2 regions of the Labrys sedimenti genome follow, and region 2 is predicted to be linked to the other one. Evidence: riboswitches for the same ligand, from Rfam matches in the RefSeq annotation. Region 2 holds a riboswitch; the other holds the start of a gene.
What was found. Region 2 has a riboswitch for S-adenosylmethionine ahead of metA (homoserine O-acetyltransferase MetA). Riboswitches for the same ligand answer to the same signal wherever they lie in the genome.
Positions count from the first base shown of each region.

Region 1: it holds a riboswitch for S-adenosylmethionine, as region 2 does, so the genes downstream of both, U1R88_RS05360 (O-succinylhomoserine sulfhydrylase) here and metA (homoserine O-acetyltransferase MetA) in region 2, are expected to answer to the same signal.

Region 1 is NZ_JAXOUF010000001.1:1,100,565-1,104,623, forward strand. It holds gene xdhC (xanthine dehydrogenase accessory protein XdhC) at 1-723, opposite strand, end outside; gene U1R88_RS05360 (O-succinylhomoserine sulfhydrylase) at 827-2,035, opposite strand; SAM riboswitch at 2,072-2,151, opposite strand; gene U1R88_RS05365 (2'-deoxycytidine 5'-triphosphate deaminase) at 2,243-3,361, shown strand; gene U1R88_RS05370 (MFS transporter) at 3,428-4,059, opposite strand, start outside.
Region 2 is NZ_JAXOUF010000001.1:143,353-147,411, reverse strand. It holds gene metH (methionine synthase) at 1-2,375, shown strand, start outside; SAM riboswitch at 2,500-2,577, shown strand; gene metA (homoserine O-acetyltransferase MetA) at 2,633-3,556, shown strand; gene U1R88_RS00700 (YiaA/YiaB family inner membrane protein) at 3,614-3,895, opposite strand; gene U1R88_RS00695 (PspA/IM30 family protein) at 3,936-4,059, opposite strand, start outside.

The sequences.
Region 1 (4,059 bases), 960 kb from region 2:
GAGCGCATGGCTATGCGTCATCACGACGATCAGCGCATGATCGGGTGCCTCGGCCAGGATACGCTCAGGCTCGGTATCACGCCGGAGCACGACATGCTGAGGCACATGGCTCGGAAAGGCGTCGGGCCGGGAATCGCACCAGACCACCTCGATCGGCAGGGGCGCCAGCGCCAGGATCAGGGCCCTGCCAACGTGGCCGGCTCCGAACAGATAGAGAGACGGGTTCACGGGCTCCAGTCTTTCGAGCAGGCGGCCGTCCGGCAGGAAGCGGCTGGCCGCACCGGCGAGCAGCCCCAATGCCTCTTCGTCGCCGGCGGGACGACGCACGAAGCCGCCCCGGTCATGCGGGATGCCGATACTGACCCGGCCTCTACCGGCCGGTGGCGTCGCGAGATCGTTCAACCAGACGAGATCCTCCCGCTCCAGGCGTTCCAGCATCAGGCCGACCCGGCCGCCGCAGCATTGGCCGAGGTCGGGTCCCAGCGCCTTGTCCATGGAACGCATGCGGCGCCCCTCCCCGGCCGACAGCAGCGCCTGTGCTTCGGCAAGCACCTGCCATTCCAGGGTGCCGCCCCCGACCGTGCCGGAAAAGGCGCCGTCCGCCCGCACGGCCATGCGCGTCCCCGCCTCGCGCGGGCTCGAACCACGTACGTCCATGATGGTGACGAGCACGGCGCGCCCATCGCGCTCGACCATGGCCTTCAGCGTCGCGAAGATCCCCATCGCTCTGCCCGCATCCATGCCGGTTTTGACGCCAGCATGATAGCGCCGAGTGGGACACGGCCAAAGCCCATTCGCAGGGCTGGTCGCCAGGCCCCAGCCCCGATTACAGGGCCTTGTCGAGCGCCTGCTCGAAATCGGCGATCAGGTCGTCGGCGCTCTCGATGCCGGCGGAGAATCGCAGCATGCCCTGGCGGATACCCATGCCGAGGCGTGCATCTTCCTCGAAGCGCTGATGGGTGGTGGTCGAGGGATGGGTGAGCAGGCTCTTGGTGTCGCCGAGATTGTTGGAAATCCGGGTGATCTTCAGGGCATTGGCAACCTTGAACGCCGCCGCCTTGCCGCCCTTGACCTCGAAGGTCACCAGCGTGCCGCCCGCCTTCATCTGGCGGCGGGCGAGTTCGGCCTGCGGATGGTCGTCGCGGAAGGGATAGATCACGCGCTCGATCGCCTTGTGAGCGGCCAGGGCATCGGCGATCTTCGCCGCATTGGCGATCTGGCGCTCGACCCGCAGTTCCAGCGTTTCCAGGCCCTTGAGCATCACCCAGGCGTTGAAGGGCGAGATCGAGGGACCGGTCTGACGCAGATAGGTATGGATGTGGTCGTTGATGAACTTCTCGGACGCCAGGATCACGCCGGCCAGGCAACGGCCCTGCCCGTCGATGTGCTTGGTGGCCGAATAGACCACGCAATCGGCGCCGAGCGCGAGCGGGCTCTGCAGCAGCGGCGTGGCGAAGACATTGTCCACCACCAGCGTGGCGCCGGCGCTCTTGGCGATCTTGGCGATGGCGGCGATGTCGAGGATCTCGAGCGTGGGATTGGTCGGGCTTTCCAGGAAGAACACCTTGGTCTCCGGCCGCACGGCCGCCTGCCACTGGGCAAGCTCGGTGCCGTCGACCAGGGTCGAGGTGACGCCGAAGCGCGGCAGCAGTTCTTCGATGACATAGCGGCAGGAACCGAACAGGGCCTTGGCGGCGACGACGTGATCGCCCGCCTTGAGCTGGCCGATCAGGGTCGCGGTGACGGCCGCCATGCCGGAGGCGGTAGCGCGGGCGGCCTCGGCTCCCTCCAGTTCCGCCATGCGCTGCTCGAACATCGCCACGGTGGGATTGGAGAAGCGGCTATAGATGAAGCCGGCATCCTCGCCCTTGAAGCGGGCCTCAGCCTGCTCGGCACTCTCATAGACGAACCCCTGGGTGAGGAACAGCGCCTCCGAGGTCTCGGCATATTGCGAGCGCAGCGTGCCGGCATGCACGAGCCGGGTCGCCGGCTGCAATTCCCGGGTGGAAGGTGCTGAAGTCAAAGGCTTGGTCATCTGCGGCAATCCTGAATAGCCGCAAGTCGAGCGCCAGCGCTCTTTCCCACGGCCCTTTAGCGAGTTGTTTTACGTGGCTGCAAGCCGGCCGGCCCAAATCCACCACGACGAAGACTGTTGAGTAGACCTACTCCCCGATGGCGTCAATGCATGGTTTCGTCTAGCAAGACCGAGATACGCCATAACTGGCAGCAAAAAGCGAGAGCCATGCCGTCCGCGAACATCCTGCATTCTCAAGGCATCCTGCATAGCCATGGCATCCTGCCCTCCCAGGCGATTGCCGGGCTGGTCGAGGCGGGTGCCGTCCGCATCGAGCAGCCTCTGGCCGCCGACCAGATCCAGCCGGCCAGCCTCGACCTGCGCCTGGGCGCCAAGGCCTACCGCATGCGGGCCAGCTTCCTGCCGGGGCCGCGCAGCACCGTGGCCGAGCGCATCGCCGACCTTGCCCTGCACGAGATCGACCTGACCAAAGGCGCCGTACTGGAGACGGGCTGTGTCTACATCGTGCCCCTGCTGGAAAGCCTGAAGATGCCGGACGGCGTTCTTGCCTCCACCAATCCGAAGAGTTCGACCGGCCGCCTCGATGTCTTCACCCGGGTGATCACCGACCATGCCCGCGCCTTCGACCAGGTAGAGGCCGGCTATGACGGCCCGCTCTATGCGGAGATCGGCCCGCGCACCTTCCCGGTGCTGGTGCGCACGGGCTCGCGCCTCAGCCAGATCCGATTTCGTCGCGGCGAGGCCCGCATCGACGACGCTTCCTTGCGCGAATTGCAGCGCCGCATGGGCCTGGTCTCTTCGCCTGATCCGGACATAGCCGGCGGCGTCGCCGTCTCCGTCGACCTCACAGGCTTCGGCGACGGCATCATCGGTTATCGCGCCAAGCGCCACACCGCCGTTGTTGACGTCGACAAGCGTGCAGCCTGCGATCTTCTCGATTTCTGGGAGCCGATCCCGCATCGCGGCAAGAACGACATGATCCTCGACCCGGACGAGTTCTACATCCTGGCGTCCAAGGAAGCCGTGCATGTACCGCCGGAATTCGCGGCCGAAATGGTGCCGTTCGATCCGCTGGTGGGTGAGTTCCGGGTGCATTACGCCGGCTTCTTCGACCCGGGCTTCGGCTATTCTCCCGACGGCATGGAGGCGGCCCGGGCAGTGCTCGAAGTGCGCTCGCGCGAAGTTCCCTTCATCGTCGAGGACGGCCAGATCGTCGGGCGTCTGATCTATGAGCGCATGCTCGAACGCCCGCAGATCCTCTACGGTTCAGGCCTCAATTCGAACTATCAGGGCCAGGCGCTGAAGCTGTCCAAGCATTTCCGATAGGTCTCGCCACGTGAAAAAGGGCGGCCCGCTGGAGCCGCCCTTTTTCGTTCGATGGCATTGACAAGGTCAGGCCGGCTTCGAGCGTCGTTCGAAGCGCGCGACGAATTTCACGATCAGCAGGAAGGTGGCCGCCTCGACCACTGCGACGATCCACAGGCCGTTCGATATGGCACCGGCATCCTTGAGATACCTCATCAGATAAGGGGCGCCGAAGCCGGCGAGATTGGCCACCGAATTGATCAGGGCGATGCCGACGGCGGCGGCCGAACCGGCCAGGAAGTGGTTGGGTATCTGCCAGAACACCGGGATCGCCGACATCGTGCCGACGACGGCCAACCCCAGGGCCAGCAAGGCGATCGGCGCACTGCCCGGCACCACGAAGCCGAGGACGGTGAGACCGACCGCCCCGGCCAACGCCGCCAGGCCGCAATGGTAGCGCTCCTCGTTGGCACGGTCGGAATGGATGCCGTTGGAGATCATGCCGGCGGCGCCGCAGGCATAGATCGCCGCCATGATCCAGCCCACCGTGGCCGAATTGGTGAAGCCGACCTCCCGCACGATGGTGGGGCCGAAAAAGGTCAGCGCGGAATTGGCCATGATGATGCAGAAGAAGATGGCGATGAACTTCCAGACGATCGGGTTCTTCAGCGACTGCAGCACGCTGTGCTCACGATGACCGAGCGCCTGGCGGTCACGCT
Region 2 (4,059 bases):
GCAAGCCCCTGGTCAATTCCATCTCGATGAAGGAAGGCGAGGAAGCCTTCCTGCATCATGCCCGGCTGGTGCGCGCCTATGGCGCCGCCGTGGTGGTGATGGCCTTCGACGAGCAGGGACAGGCCGACACGCTGGAACGCAAGGTCCAGATCTGCACCAGGGCCTACAAGCTCCTGACTGAAGAGGCCGGCTTCCCGCCCGAGGACATCGTCTTCGATCCCAACATCTTCGCGGTCGCCACCGGCATCGAGGAACATAACGGCTATGGCGTCGCCTTCATCGAGGCGACCAGGCAGATCAGGACCACCCTGCCCCATGCCCATATTTCGGGCGGCGTCTCCAATCTCTCCTTCTCGTTCCGCGGCAATGAGCCGGTGCGAGAGGCCATGCACGCCGTGTTCCTCTACCATACCATCCAGGCTGGCATGGACATGGGCATCGTCAATGCCGGCCAGCTCGCCGTCTACGAATCCATCGATCCGGAGCTGCGCGACGCCTGCGAGGACGTGGTGCTCAACCGCCGCGACGATGCGACGGAGCGCCTGCTGGCGCTGGCCGAACGTTTCCGTGGCGCGGGTACGAAGGAGGCCAAGGTGCAGGATCTGGCCTGGCGTGCCTGGCCGGTGGAAAAGCGCCTGGAGCACGCGCTGGTCAACGGCATCACCGACCACATCAACGAGGATACTGAGGAAGCGCGTCTGGCGGCGGAGCGCCCGCTGCACGTCATCGAAGGTCCGCTGATGGCCGGCATGAACGTGGTGGGCGACCTCTTCGGCTCGGGCAAGATGTTCCTGCCGCAGGTGGTCAAGTCGGCCCGCGTGATGAAGCAGGCCGTGGCCGTGCTGCTGCCTTATATGGAAGCGGAGAAGGCCGCCAATGGCGGCGAGGTTCGCCAGAGCGCCGGCAAGGTGCTGATGGCGACGGTGAAGGGCGACGTGCACGATATCGGCAAGAACATCGTCGGCGTCGTGCTCGCCTGCAACAATTACGAGATCATCGATCTCGGCGTGATGGTGCCTTCGAGCAAGATCCTCGAAGTCGCGCGCAAGGAACAGGTCGACATCATCGGGCTGTCGGGCCTGATCACGCCTTCGCTCGACGAAATGGTGCATGTCGCTTCCGAAATGGAGCGCGAGGGCTTCGACATTCCGCTTCTCATCGGCGGCGCCACCACCAGCCGCGTCCACACCGCCGTGAAGGTGCATCCGCGCTATGACCGTGGCCAGGCCGTCTATGTCACCGATGCCAGCCGCGCCGTCGGCGTGGTCTCCAGCCTGCTCTCCCCGACGATCAAGCCGGGCTATATCGAAACCGTCCAGGCAGAATATACCAAGGTTGCGGCGGCCCACGCCCGCAGCGAGGCCGACAAGCTGCGCCTGCCGCTCGCCAAGGCCCGGGCCAACGCCCACAAGGTGGACTGGACCGGCTTCACGGCGCCGAAACCATCCTTCCTGGGAACACGGGTCTTCGAGAACTACGATCTCGCCGAGCTGGCGCGCTATATCGACTGGACGCCTTTCTTCCAGACCTGGGAGCTCAAAGGGCGCTATCCCGCCATCCTATCCGACGAGAAGCAGGGCGCGGCCGCGCGCCAGCTCTTCGACGATGCCCAAACTATGCTGGCACGCATCATCGCGGAGAAATGGTTCCAGCCAAAAGCCATCATCGGCTTCTGGCCAGCGAATGCCGTCGGCGACGATGTCCGGCTGTATACGGACGAGAGCCGCAGCCAGCCACTCGCAAGCCTGCACACTTTGCGCCAGCAGCTCACCAAGCGCGACGGACGGGCCAATGTCGCCCTCTCCGACTTCGTCGCCCCTGAGGCCAGCGGGCACGGCGACTATCTCGGCGGCTTCGTGGTCACGGCCGGCATGGAAGAGGAAGCGATCGCCCATCGTTTCGAGCGCGCCAATGACGATTATGGCTCGATCCTGGTAAAGGCGCTGGCCGACCGTTTCGCCGAGGCCTTCGCCGAGCGCATGCACGAGCGCGTGCGCAAAGAATTCTGGGGCTATGCGGCCGACGAGAACCTCGCCCCCGACGAACTCATCGGCGAGCCCTATCGCGGCATCCGCCCTGCCCCCGGCTATCCCGCCCAGCCCGACCATACCGAGAAGGGCACGCTCTTCCGCCTGCTCGACGCCGAGGCCCGCATCGGCGTGCAGCTGACCGAAAGCTATGCGATGTGGCCGGGCGCCTCCGTGTCCGGGCTCTATTTCGCCCATCCCGATGCCTATTATTTCGGGGTGTCGAAGATCGAGCAGGACCAGGTCGAGGACTATGCGGACCGCAAGGGCATGACGGTGCAGGAAGCCGAACGCTGGCTCTCGCCGGTGCTCAACTATGTGCCCGGCGTCAAGGAGGCGGCGGAGTAAACCTCTGGGACCGCCAGCTTCCAGCTGGCTCTTCCTCACCCGAGCGGCATCGCTTCCAAGGAAGAGTCGGCAGGAAGCCGGCGGTCCCAGGATTGCCATTGATTTCGGCGCGCGCCAGGATTACCTCTTCTCCCGTGGTGATTTGGCCGGCCGGCTTGCAGCCACGTTAAACAACTCGCTAAAGGGCCGCTGGATGCATTCCATCCGTGGACCTGTCGCATTGCTTTCCGGCTGGCCCAACGTCGATCGAGTGCAACATGCCTATCAAGATTCCGGATACTTTGCCTGCCTTCTCCACCCTGGTCAGCGAAGGGGTGCGGGTGATGACGGAAACGGCCGCCATCCGGCAGGACATCCGCCCACTGCAGATCGGCCTGCTCAACCTGATGCCGAACAAGATCCGCACCGAACTGCAGATGGCGCGTCTGGTCGGAGCGACGCCGCTGCAGGTCGAGCTGTCGCTGGTTCGCGTCGGCGGCCATCGCGCCAAGAACACCTCGGAAGACCACCTGCTCGCCTTCTACGAAACCTGGGAGGAAGTCCGCGACCGCAAGTTCGACGGCTTCATCATCACCGGCGCGCCGGTGGAGACGCTCCCCTTCGAGGACGTGACCTATTGGAAGGAACTCGAGCAGATCCTGGACTGGACCACGACCAACGTCCATTCCACGCTGAACGTGTGCTGGGGCGCGATGGCGGCGATCTGGCACTTCCACCGCATTCCCAAATATGATCTGACCGAGAAGGCCTTCGGGGTCTACCAGCACCACAACCGCAAGCCGGCCTCCATCTATCTGAACGGCTTTTCGGACGACTTTCACATCCCGGTCTCGCGCTGGACGGAAGTGCGTGGCGAAGATGTGCGCAAGAACCCGAAGCTGGAGATCCTGATGGATTCGGATGAGACCGGCGTGTGTCTCATCCACGAGCAGAAGGGCAACCGGCTCTATTTGTTCAACCATGTCGAATATGAATCGACCTCGCTGGCCGACGAATATTTCCGCGACGTCGAGTCGGGCGTGCCGATCAAGTTGCCGAAGAACTACTTCCCCTATGACGACCCGTCCTTCCCGCCGCGCAATTTCTGGCGCAGCCATGCCCATCTCCTGTTCGGCAACTGGATCAACGAAATCTACCAGACGACCTCCTACGATCTGGCGGAGGTCGGCAAGGGACGTTGAGAAGCATCGGCTGCGCGGGCGCCCCGGCCCACCGCGTTTCGCGCACCCCCACCCCCGTCAATCCTTGGCGCGGTCTATGCGCATCAGCAATTGCTCGGTCTTGGCGTCCTCGATGCGGTTGTGCAGCCGGCCGGCCTCCTGCTGGTCGCGCAGGGTCTTGCTCAGTGTCACGCAGGTCTGGATCAGCATCACTGTGCCCATGCTCAGGTAGGCCTTGATCCAGATATCGACCGGAAGAAACAGGATGCCGAGGCCGACCATGCCGGCAGCACCGGCGAAGGCGGCATAGGTGAAGGTCACCCAGGCATTGGAGTGCTTGATCAGGTTTGACTGTTCCATGGGATTGTCTCGATTTTTCAGAAGTTGAAAGAAGGGTGGCTCAGGCAGCCTGTGCCGCTTGTGCCTTCAAGCGCGCCAGCACGTCCTTGGCCGTCGTCCGCGTCGAGGGGCCGAACCCCTCCGCCTCGAGCTTTTCGGCTGTCGCCGCCGAGCGCCCCCCGGTG